DNA from 3 places in the Pseudoalteromonas spongiae UST010723-006 genome. Region 2 is predicted to be linked to each of the others. Evidence: predicted binding sites of a transcription regulator. Region 2 holds the regulator's gene; each other region holds the start of a gene.
What was found. Region 2 encodes MetJ, which represses methionine synthesis genes. Its sites were predicted from a motif close to TAGACGTCTAGACGTCTA; they were not measured.
Positions count from the first base shown of each region.

Region 1: a site for MetJ is predicted at 2,357-2,374, ahead of metE (5-methyltetrahydropteroyltriglutamate--homocysteine S-methyltransferase). Genes of this name have one in related genera too.
Region 3: a site for MetJ is predicted at 1,595-1,612, ahead of metK (methionine adenosyltransferase). Genes of this name have one in related genera too.

Region 1 covers NZ_CP011039.1:1,784,870-1,789,163, forward strand. The annotation lists gene PSPO_RS08380 (GGDEF domain-containing protein) at 1-32, shown strand, start outside; gene metE (5-methyltetrahydropteroyltriglutamate--homocysteine S-methyltransferase) at 67-2,337, opposite strand; gene PSPO_RS08390 (LysR family transcriptional regulator) at 2,642-3,526, shown strand; gene PSPO_RS08395 (AI-2E family transporter) at 3,561-4,294, opposite strand, start outside.
Region 2 covers NZ_CP011039.1:2,736,078-2,740,371, forward strand. The annotation lists gene metL (bifunctional aspartate kinase/homoserine dehydrogenase II) at 1-701, opposite strand, end outside; gene metB (cystathionine gamma-synthase) at 710-1,930, opposite strand; gene metJ (met regulon transcriptional regulator MetJ) at 2,121-2,444, shown strand; gene PSPO_RS12635 (malic enzyme-like NAD(P)-binding protein) at 2,491-3,732, opposite strand; gene rpmE (50S ribosomal protein L31) at 4,132-4,294, opposite strand, start outside.
Region 3 covers NZ_CP011039.1:550,785-555,078, forward strand. The annotation lists gene PSPO_RS02550 (hypothetical protein) at 1-190, opposite strand, end outside; gene metK (methionine adenosyltransferase) at 302-1,489, opposite strand; gene tkt (transketolase) at 1,827-3,818, shown strand; gene PSPO_RS02565 (hypothetical protein) at 4,002-4,294, shown strand, end outside.

The DNA of each region.
Region 1 (4,294 bases), 950 kb from region 2:
TTACCTTTTTAACCACAGGAAAACTGAGTTAATCCAAACTCAGTTTTCCTACATATCACACGTGACTTAAGCGAGTTCTTGTCTGAGCTCTTTTGCTGCGGTTACCATGTTTTTAAGTGCTGCTTGGGTTTCTTGCCAGCCACGGGTTTTTAAACCGCAATCTGGATTTATCCAAAGGCGCTCCACCGGCACTTTCTTCGCTGCCTCTTTCATCAACTGTTTAATCCAGGTTACCTCTGGAATATTCGGGCTGTGAATATCGTAAACGCCAGGTCCTATCTCATTTGGATAATCAAAATCTTCAAATGCGTTAAGCAATTCCATATTTGAACGCGACGTTTCAATGGTAATTACGTCTGCATCCATATCGGCAATCGCCGCGATAATATCGTTAAATTCGGCATAACACATATGGGTATGAATTTGCGTGCTGTCGCTTACGCCAGATGCCGATACACGAAACGCATACGCCGCCCAGTTTAAATAGTCTTGCCACTTTGATGCTTTTAAAGGCAACCCTTCACGAAATGCAGGTTCATCAATTTGAATAATGTTTATGCCCGCTTTTTCTAAATCAACCACTTCGTCGCGCAGCGCCAGCGCTATTTGATTGGCAATGATTGGTTTTGCTAGATCATCGCGGATAAATGACCAAAACAAAATCGTTACAGGGCCTGTTAACATGCCTTTCATCTGTTTGTTAGTGAGTGATTGTGCATATTCGGTCCAGTTAACCGTCATCGGGTGTTTACGGCTAATATCGCCCCAAATAATCGGTGGTTTAACACAGCGTGAGCCATACGATTGCACCCAGCCAAATTGTGTAAAGGCAAAGCCTTCGAGCAATTCACCAAAATACTCCACCATATCGTTACGCTCTGCTTCGCCGTGAACTAGCACATCGAGGTCAACAGCTTCTTGCTGTGCTACGGCATAAGAAATCTCATTTTGCATTTGAGCCGTGTAATCGGCTTCGCTAATATTCCCGGCTTTAAAATCGCGACGCGCCTTACGGATAGCCGTTGTTTGCGGGAAAGAGCCAATAGTAGTCGTTGGTAAAATAGGTAAACCAAGCGCTTGCTTTTGAACCAACTGACGTTTAGCAAAAGGGCTCGTACGCTCACCATCTTGCTTGGTTAGGCTATCAAGGCGTAACTTCACTGCGGCATCGTTTACACGAAGCGATTTAGCACGCGCTTTCACTGGCGCTGAATAATCAATGAGCGAAGTTATATCCCCCGACAGCAAGGCCTGTTTCAATAACGATAATTCGTGCCCTTTTTGTTTTGCAAATGCAAGCCAGGATTTAATTTCACCATCAAGCGTTGTTTCTAAGGCTAAATCAACAGGCGTATGCAACAACGAACACGAAGGCGCTAACCAAACATGCTCACGTGATGAAACCACCGATTGTATTTGGTTGAAAACCGCTTCGAGATCCGTTTTCCAAATATTACGGCCGTTGATAACACCTAAAGACAATACTTTATCTTTAGCTATGCGCTCGTTAATGTTATCTATATCTTGCGCTTCGGCAACCAAATCAAAATGCACGCCGTCTACTGGGTACGCTGCAATATCATCTAGGTAATTTTCTACTGAACCAAAATACGTTGCCAGCAGCAGCTTTACACCTTGTCCTTGCAGTTTATTAAAACTGGCTGTGAGCGCATATAGGTATTCTGGTGTTAGTTCTAACGCTAAAATAGGCTCATCTATTTGCACCCATTCAACACCTAAATCAGCTAATTTACTCAATACATGTTGATACGCTGTCAGTAGACGTGGCAGCAGGGCCAACTTATCAAATTCGCCGACAGTTTTTGCCAAATGCAAATAAGTTACCGGACCAACCAACATAGGTTTCACCTGATGACCGAGCGCTTGCGCTTCTTTTACCTGATCAAACAGCTCTGTAAAGCTAATTTCAAATGTTTGATTTTCAGTCAGTTCAGGTACGATGTAGTGATAGTTGGTATTAAACCACTTGGTCATTTCACTTGCAGCGCATGCACAACCAGACGGTGCTCTGCCGCGCCCAATGCGAAATAAGGTGTCTAAATCTACCGTTTGTGTTTCATTTTGGTGACGCCTTGGTACCACGCCGAACAGCAAAGAGGTACTAAGTACATGGTCGTACCATGCAAAATCCCCTACAGGCAACAACTCAACACCTTGGCTTTGCTGTAATTGCCAATTGTCTTTGCGAATTGCTTGTCCTTGCTCTTGCAATTCTTTGAGTGAACTCTCATTTCGCCAATAGGCCTCAACCGCCTTTTTAAGTTCGCGCTTTTTCCCGATACGGGGAAAACCTAAGTTGTGAATTGTAATTGCCATCTTGGTATCCTTTTTATTTAAGACGTTTAGATGGCTAAATATTAGTGGTAAATTTAATTCAACAAAATCGCAAGTTTTTCCAATTTAACTTGAAATAAATTAATACAAAATAGAAAATCAAATTTTTCCATATAAGCCAAACACCAATTGACAGCGTTATCATAATTTATACATATATATAAAATAGAAATTTATTATTAAAATGACGGCGATATGTACAAATCAACATTGAAACATGAAAAATAAACAGCTAGTATCAAATCTCTCTCACGGTCGTTCAAGTTTAATATGAGTATTCCTAAAGATGATTGATGTAAAACACCTTAAAACCATCGCAACCCTTAAAGAGACAGGGTCTTTGGTTAATACCGCACGAGAGCTTTTTTTAACGCAATCTGCTTTATCTCACCAAATCAAAGATTTAGAAAACAAACTCGATTGCCAGTTGTTTGAGCGTAAAACACACCCCGTACGTTTTACCCCACAAGGTATGTTGTTGTTAGAGCTTGCTAATGACGTACTGCCAAAAGTGGAAGCAACCAAATGCAGATTAAAAGAGAGCTTAAACCAACCTATCTCGCAATTGCGTTTAAGCGTTGAATGCCATGCGTGTTTTCATTGGTTATTGCCAACAATTAAAGAATTTAACAACTTTTGGCCGGATATTAAGGTGGATTACGAGCGAGGTTTTAGCTACGACGCCATTCCGGAGCTGTTAAACGATGAGTTGGATTTAGTACTTACTTCGGATATTCGTGAAACAGAGCGCCTTGAGTTCGCACATTTATTTGATTTTAAGTTAAAGCTAATTGTCAGCCCAGATCATCCGCTAGCTAAAAAAGCGTATGTAACCGCGCTTGATTTAAAAGACGAAACGATTATTTCGTATCCGATCCCACGCGAAAGACAAGATATTTTTAAGCACTTTATTCAAAATGCGCGTTTCGATGGCACCTTAAAAACTGTCGATCAAGGCTTGCTTATTTTTCAGCTTGTAAGCGCCGGTATGGGTGTTGCCGCTTTACCAGATTGGTTAGTAACCCCTTATGAAAGCCAAGGATTAATTAAGTCAATCCCACTAGGTGCGCTTGGTTTATCACGCCCGATGTATTTAGCGATGAAAAAAACCATGAGCGACAATCCAGTTTATCGTCACTTTTTAAATACCTGTAAACAAAAAAAGGGTTAGCAAATGCTAACCCTTTTAACTATTTAACTACAAATTAGCTTTCTAGTTCTTCATTAATTTGCTCTTCGCCACTTAATAACATTGCAAGCCAGCGCCCTTCTTCACTGTTTTCAAGGGCAATTTTCACAACCATGGTAAGCGGTACAGACAGCAACATGCCAACCGTGCCAAGTAACCAGCCCCAAAACAATAATGATAAAAACACGACAAGTGGTGATAAGCCTAAACCTTTACCCATAAAGCGTGGCTCAATCATATTGCCCATTACGGTGTTAATTGCCATGTAACCAATGCCAATTAAACCTGCAACGCCAGGCCCTTGCAGTACAACAGCAAGTAATACCGCCGGAATTGCCGCAATGATAGAACCAATATTAGGAATATAATTTAAGAAAAACGCCAAGACGCCCCACAAAATAAAATAGTCGATGCCAAATGCCCAAAGCATTACCGTAACCAAAACACCGGTCGCTAAACTAACCAGTGTTTTGATAGCGAGATACGAATTAACCGAGTCTAAAAATAGGTCGATTTGTTTTTGCTTCATATCGGGATCATCAAGGGCTAAATGCACTTTTTTACCAATGTAAGGCGCTTCAACAAGCATAAATACGACGGTTAAAATAATTAAAAACAAGTCAGCCATTACGCCACCAACGCCCGCGAGTGTATTCGCCGCAAGATCGATAAGTTTGCCGGGATCTAAAAACGACATAATGCGATCTTTATCGATCAAAATATTATACTCAGCCAACATGGTTAATAAGC
Region 2 (4,294 bases):
CTAATTTTATTGTATTTAACCGCCTTCTCTACTTTACGTGGGTCGGTACTGTAAACGCCTTGAGTATCTGTCCAAATTGTAACACTGCTGGCATTGATATATTTACCAAGCAAAGTCGCACTGTAATCGCTACCATTACGGCCTAGCGTCACCGTGTTACCCACTTCGTCACTTGCGATAAATCCTGTCACCACATTAAGTTGGTCGCTCTTTAATGCCTGGCAGCGTGCAGTATTTTCTTGATGCTTAAGATTATTTTGTGCAACAACAAATAGCTTTCGGCTATCAAAGTGAGTCGCAGCAACCCCTTGCTTATTTAAATAATGCGCAAGTAAACGGGCAGACCACAGCTCACCGTGAGCAAGCAACCACGCCTGCTCTAACTCTGCACAGCCAGCACGTTGAGAGATTGCATTAATATCGTCAATAAAGTGAGCATACACTTCACTTTTATCACCTAATAATTCAGAAACCAGTGCGCATTGGTGATCTTTTAGTAACGCAATTACCTCACCAACACCTTTATGATCTTGATTGTGATAACACGACCACAAGCGCACAAGCGTATCGGTCGTTTTACCTGCAGCAGATACAACTATGGCATCGCCATACGCTAGTTGCTGACAAATATTGGCAACTGCATGGTAGCGCTTGGCACTGCTTAGGCTTGACCCACCAAATTTATATACTTGTTTTGTCATTTAAGTAATCACCACAATGCAGGTCGTGCAGCGCAGCATTGAGTGCTTTTTTCTCCACCAGCAGCGACGTCTTTGTTAATTGTTTTTGCGAATGCTTGTTCAAGATCTGCGATTAAATCTTCAACATCTTCAATACCAACAGAAATACGAATTAACGTATCGTTAACGCCTGCTTTAATTCGTGCTTCAGGCGCCATGCCGGCGTGTGTCATGGTAGCTGGGTGACAAATTAAGCTCTCTACACCACCAAGTGATTCAGCGAGGCTAAACTGTTCTACACTGGTTAAAAATTTAGCCGTATCTTCAATTGTGCCTTTAATACTAAAGCTCACCATGCCACCAAAACCTTTTTGCTGTGCTTTTGCTAAGTCATGTTGTGGATGATTTTTAAGACCTGGGTAATAAACTTTCTCTACATGCTCACAGGTTTCTAAGTAACGTGCGATGGCAAATGCGTTTTCTTGGTGCTGTTTAATACGCACATTTAAAGTACGAATACCACGCAGCGTTAAATACGCATCAAATGGCGCACCTGTAATGCCAATATTATTTGCCCACCAAGCAAGCTCTTCACCTAACTCCGCAGTGCGGGTAATAACCACGCCACCGACAACATCTGAGTGGCCATTGATGTATTTTGTGGTTGAGTGGATAACAATATCTACACCAAATGAAATTGGGTTTTGTAATGCTGGAGATAAAAACGTGTTGTCAGCTCCTACTAACGCCCCTACGGAGTGAGAAACTTCCACTACTTTAGCAATGTCAGTTAAACGTAAAACTGGGTTACTTGGCGTTTCAATCCACACTAGCTTAGGTTTAATTGCTTTAATCTGCTCGTAGCAAGACGCTTGTGTAAAGTCGACAACCGCTACTTTTAATAAACCGCGTTTTTCCAAGCTCGTGAATAAACGGTAACTACCGCCATAGCAATCATGAGGAATTAAAATAGTATCTTCTGGTGTTAAGATTTGTGTGCATAAGTGAACAGCAGCCATACCTGTTGCAGTTACAATACCCTTTTCACCGCCTTCTAGCTTAGCAAGCGTATCAGCCAAAATATCACGATTAGGATTGCCGCTACGGCCATAATCATAATCACGCTTTTTATCAAAATCGGCGAACGAATAAGTCGTCGATAAATATAACGGTGGAACAACCGCACCATGATGCTTATCTGCGGTAATGCCATTGCGAACAGCAAGGGTTGTTTGTTTGTTCTGCTTCATAACTCTGCCACTTAGATGTTTAGACGTCTAAAAGGTTAAACCACCAAACAATGGAAGTCAAAACTTTTACACGTCTATATAGCCAAATAAATGATATTTGACTATATATTTTAAAACGATAAAATTTTGCCTCTTAATATACAGGCTATCGTCAAAATTAAATCGTAACAGATATAGGCTAGTACACTTTATGGCAACTGAATGGAACGGTGAATATATTCACCCATATGCAGAACACGGTAAAAAATCAGAACAAGTGAAAAAAATTACCGTATCTATCCCACTTAACGTATTGAAAGTACTGACAGACGAGCGCACTCGTAGACAAGTAAATAACTTACGTCATGCAACCAATAGCGAACTACTGTGTGAAGCATTTTTGCATGCGTTTACTGGTCAGCCATTGCCTGACGATGAAGATCTGAGAAAAGATAACCCTGAGCATATTCCGCAAAGGGTAAAAGAAATTCTTGCTGAACGCGGCTTACCGGTTCCAGAGCTTGAAGATGAATAAAAAAAACCTCAGCAATTGCTGAGGTTTTTTTTTGCTTTTAATCAAGTTAAAGCATGTAGTTTTCTGGTATTTCAATCTGCGCAACGCCTGACTCAACCGCGGCTTCTGCAACAGCACGCGCTACACGCGGAAGTAAACGTGGGTCCATTGGCTTAGGAATGATGTAATCTTTACCAAATTCAAGATTTGATTCACCAGACGCTGACAATACCTCTTGCGGTACTGGCTCTTTAGCAATTTCGCGAATCGCATTTACCGCCGCAATTTTCATTTCGTCATTAATCGCTGTTGCGCGCACATCAAGCGCACCACGGAAAATAAACGGGAAGCATAATACGTTATTAACTTGGTTAGGGTAATCTGAACGACCTGTAGCCATAATTAAATCATTGCGCGCAGCATTCGCCACTTCCGGTTTAATTTCAGGATCAGGGTTAGAACACGCAAATACCACTGGCTTATCTGCCATTAATTTTAGATCTTCAGGAGCAAGTAAGTCAGGACCTGAAACACCCACAAATACGTCAGCTTCTTCAATAACATCTTGTAAGGTGCGCTTATCTGTATTATTCGCAAACAACATTTTGTATTCATTTAGGTCATCACGACGCGTATGAATAACCCCTTTTCGATCAAGCATGTAAATGTGCTCACGTTGTGCACCACATTTAATTAATAGCTCCATACACGCAATTGCTGCTGCACCTGCACCTAAACATACAATTAATGCATCTTTTAACTTTTTACCTTGGATCTCTAACGCATTCAGCATGCCCGCCGCGGTTACAATCGCGGTACCGTGTTGGTCATCATGAAATACTGGCACACTACAACGTTCAATAAGCGCTTTTTCAATTTCAAAACACTCTGGCGCTTTAATATCTTCCAGGTTAATACCACCAAAAGTATCTGCAATATTTTCTACAGTATTAATAAAGTCTTCGGTAGTACGGTGCTTAACTTCAATATCAATTGAATCTAAACCAGCAAAACGCTTAAATAATAACGCCTTGCCTTCCATAACTGGTTTTGATGCAAGCGGTCCTAAATTACCTAAACCTAAAATTGCAGTACCGTTTGAGATAACAGCGACCATATTACCCTTTGCAGTATATTTATATGCATTGTTCGGATCTGCTGCGATCTCACGAACCGGTTCAGCAACACCAGGACTATAAGCTAATGCAAGATCATTAACTGTCTCTGCTGGTTTGGTTAATTCGATGCTGATTTTTCCAGGAACGGGTTCAGAATGGTATTGTAGCGCTTTTTCTCTTATGTCAGACATGCGTGCCTTATCCTACGATGTTAAAAGTGAGAGATACTGGTTTAATAGTACGGCATTTAGAGTAAATAGAAGTTAAATGCGGTTATATCTTAACCTAAGACCATAGTTGAATTTACAACAATAGGCTTGTGGATATTTTCTGCTAAATCATTACCAGATTGAAGTTAATTCAGATCCGACCAGATTCACAGCCATCTATTTTTTACACTCGACAGATACTATTTTGCCAACAGATAGTAAAAATAATGAATATTGAAGCTATCTATAATCCAGTATATAGCCATCTATTTAGAATAAAAAGACATAGAAAAACCATATAACATGACAAAAATTCATATTAAATTTTAGATACAAAAAAAAGCACCCTTAGGTGCTTTTTTGAAAGAACTAAAATAGCTCTTATTTTTTGCTTGAAAGCGCGCCAAAACGCTTGTTGAAGCGATCAACACGACCACCTGTATCAAGCACTTTTTGCTTACCAGTGTAGAACGGGTGACACTCTGAACAAACATCTAAGTGAATGTCTTTACAAAGAGTTGAACGCGTTTCGAATTTGTTACCA
Region 3 (4,294 bases), 970 kb from region 2:
CGGCCTTTAAAAGCAAAGGCGATAGTTGTTGCACACTTGGCAGGTTTATTACAACCAGAGAAACCAACACCAAAACATGTGTAATATAAACAATTGCCGGAGTTGTTAAGTAAGGTTTGGCAAGGCGTACAATTCTTTGTTGGTTAGTATTGTTTGCTATTTCAGGGTAATGCTTGATTGAAAGGTACATAACTTCACCGTGTAGTTTGTTTATCACTTGCTAGTGCGGTTATCATAGCAACTTATTGAATTTTAGGCATAAAAAAAGCGCCAATGGCGCTTTTTCTCGATCAGACGGTTATTATAAACCAGCAGCGGCGCGAAGTGCGTCTGCTTTGTCTGTTTTTTCCCAGCTAAATGCTGTGAATGTATCTTCACCAACCGTCATTTCAAACGGTTCACGACCGAAGTGACCGTATGCTGCAGTCATTTGGTACATTGGGTGAAGTAGGTCTAGCATCTTAGTGATACCGTAAGGACGTAAGTCGAAGTGCTCACGTACTAGCTCAACTAATTTCTCTTCAGAGATTTTACCAGTACCGAATGTGTCGATAGTGATAGACGTTGGCTCAGCAACACCGATAGCGTAAGAAACTTGGATTTCACACTTATCAGCAAGACCAGCTGCAACAATGTTCTTAGCAACATAACGACCTGCGTATGCAGCAGAGCGGTCAACTTTTGATGGATCTTTACCAGAGAAAGCACCACCACCGTGACGAGCCATACCGCCGTAAGTATCTACAATGATTTTACGACCTGTAAGGCCACAGTCACCAACAGGGCCACCGATTACGAAACGGCCAGTTGGGTTAATGAAGTATTTAGTGTCTTCAGTTAAAAGCTCAGCTGGAAGCGTGTGCTTAATAATGTTTTCCATTACTGCGTCAACAAGTGCATCTTGCTCGATGTCTGGGTTGTGCTGAGTAGATAGTACAACTGCATCAATTGCAACAGGCTTACCGTCTTCATATACGAAGGTTACCTGAGATTTTGCATCAGGACGTAACCAAGGAAGAATACCTGATTTACGTGCTTGTGCTTGACGCTCTACAAGTAGGTGCGAGTAATAAAGTGGCGCAGGCATTAATGTTGGTGTTTCGTTAGTTGCGTAACCGAACATTAAACCTTGGTCACCAGCGCCTTGCTCTTCAGGCTTAGTACGGTCAACACCTTGTGCGATTTCAGGTGATTGTTGACCAATAAGGTTCATGATGCCACATGTGTCACCGTCAAAACCTACGTCAGATGATGTGTAACCGATATCTGTGATTACTTTACGTGTGATTGACTCAAGGTCTACCCACGCATCTGTTGAAATTTCACCAGAGATAATTGCAACACCTGTTTTAACCATTGTTTCACAGGCAACACGCGCATGCTTATCTTGTGTGATAATTGCGTCTAAAACCGCATCAGAAATTTGGTCAGCGATTTTATCCGGATGACCCTCAGATACTGACTCAGAAGTAAATAAAGTTCTTGCCATGGTATTTCTACTCACTCACAAAAAATGCGCGTTGCCACAAGGATTTGCGCAGGTTCAATTAAATGGTCGCGTATTCTACCGAATAACGACGCTGCAAACAATAACTTTACGCCTAGACGTCTAAAAAAAATTAAAAGTGAAATTTCTTCACCGTTACTAGGCTGTTTTGTGCATAAAGAAGCTAGATTATAGTCGGTTTTCCATTGCTCCGCGTGTGCTTATAGGTAAGAATAGAGCTGCGTGGGTACATTGACCAATAAGTACTTCCTATTGCCAGTGCTTATTGGTCAATGTATCCAAATTATGACAGCAAACAAATAATGAGGTAGGAAAATCCATGCCGTCACGTAAAGAACTAGCAAATGCTATTCGCGTTCTATCTATGGACGCTGTGCAACAGGCCAAGTCTGGCCACCCAGGTGCCCCTATGGGTATGGCAGACATTGCTGAAGTGCTATGGCGCGACTATTTAAACCATAATCCAGCAAACCCTGATTGGGCTGATCGCGACCGATTTATTCTGTCAAACGGTCACGGCTCAATGCTAATTTATTCTTTACTGCATTTATCTGGCTATGATCTTCCAATTGAGGAAATTAAAAACTTCCGTCAAATGCACTCTAAAACACCGGGTCACCCTGAATACGGTTATGCACCGGGTGTTGAAACAACCACAGGCCCATTAGGTCAAGGTATTACTAACGCGGTTGGTATGGCAGTTGCTGAAAAAGCACTTGCGCACCAGTTTAACCGTGAAGGTCACGATATTGTTGATCACTTTACTTACTGTTTCCTAGGCGATGGTTGCCTTATGGAAGGTATTTCACACGAAGCGTGTTCACTAGCAGGTACATTAGGCCTTGGTAAGCTAGTTGCGTTTTGGGATGACAACGGTATTTCAATCGACGGTGAAGTAGAAGGTTGGTTCACTGACGATACAGCAGCACGTTTTGAATCTTACGGTTGGCATGTTGTGCGTAATGTAGATGGTCACGATAGCGAAGCCATTCGCGCGGCAATCGATGAAGCACGTGCAGAAACGGGCAAGCCAACATTAATCTGTTGTAAAACAGTAATCGGTTACGGTTCACCAAACAAATCAGGTAGCCACGACTGTCACGGTGCACCATTAGGTGATGCTGAAATTGCAGCTGCACGTGAATTTTTAAACTGGGAGCACGGTGCTTTCGATATTCCAGCTGATATTTATGCTGATTGGAATGCAGTTGAAGCGGGTACCGCAAAAGAAGCGTCTTGGGCTGAAAAATTTGATGCGTATAAAGCAGCTTTCCCTGAACTAGCAGCAGAATTTGAACGTCGTCAAAAAGGTGACTTACCAGCAGATTGGGCTGAGAAGTCACAAGCCTATATTGAAGGCCTACAGGCAAACCCTGAAAACCCAGCAACACGTAAAGCATCACAAAATGCACTTAATGCGTTTGGCCCTATCTTACCTGAGTTTATGGGTGGTTCTGCTGACCTTGCAGGTTCAAACCTGACACTTTGGGAAGGTTCAAAAGGCTTAACAGCAAATGACGCATCAGGTAACTACATCTTCTACGGTGTACGTGAATTTGGTATGTCGGCAATTATGAATGGTATTGCGCTGCATAAAGGCTTTATTCCTTACGGTGCGACGTTCTTAATGTTTATGGAATACGCGCGTAACGCAGTACGTATGGCGGCGCTTATGAAGCAGCCTTCAATCTTTGTGTATACGCACGATTCAATCGGTTTAGGCGAAGATGGTCCTACGCACCAACCAGTTGAACAGCTAGCAAGCATGCGTTTAACGCCTAACTTAGTTAACTGGCGCCCATGTGACCAAGTTGAGTCTGCAATTGCATGGCAAGACGCAATTGAGCGTAAAGACGGTCCAACATCACTCGTATTTACCCGCCAAGGCTTACAACAACAAGCACGTACTGCTGAGCAATTAGCTAATGTACGTAAAGGTGGTTATGTATTAAGCTGTGATGGCGCGCCTGAGATTATTCTTATTGCAACAGGTTCTGAAGTTGAACTTTCTATGCAAGCAGCAGCTGAACTTCGCGCTCAAGGTAAAAAAGTACGTGTTGTTTCTATGCCTTCAACTGATTTATTTGACGCACAAGATGCGGCTTATAAAGAATCAGTACTACCAAGTGCAGTAACTAAACGTATCGCGGTAGAAGCGGGCATTGAAGATTACTGGTACAAATACGTTGGTTTAAATGGTGCGGTTGTAGGTATGACAACATTTGGTGAATCTGCGCCTGCAAATGAACTATTTGAACACTTTGGCTTTACGGTAGAGAATATCGTAGCAAAAGCGAATCAACTCGCATAATTGCAAAAAAAGCTATAATAATCAAAAGCGATGCAAATGCATCGCTTTTTTGATCTAGCGCAATAGTTTTACCTTTGATAACGATTCTTAATTAAAAAAACTGATTTAGATCAAATTCCCCCCTGCCTTTATCTTGCTAAAATTTAACCAACTTTTGATAGGTATAATAACGAGGAAAGGGAAATGGTTACCTCTGAACGAAATGCTCCTGAACTTGTTTGCGGTTCAGATCCCGTACAAGCTAATATTACCTCCTTTGCACAGCGCGCACATGAAAAAGCGCTTACTGAACAATTAATTGAACAGAAAAAACTGCTTTTAGAAAAACAGCAGCAGTTTGAGCAATTGCAAAATGATCATGCCATGATTATTAAGCATGTGCAGTTAATTGAGCGTGAGTGGGAAAACTCAAACGCCATGCTTGAAACACTGATGGAACAGTTAACAGACGCAAAGAAAAAACCAAGTGTAGAAGT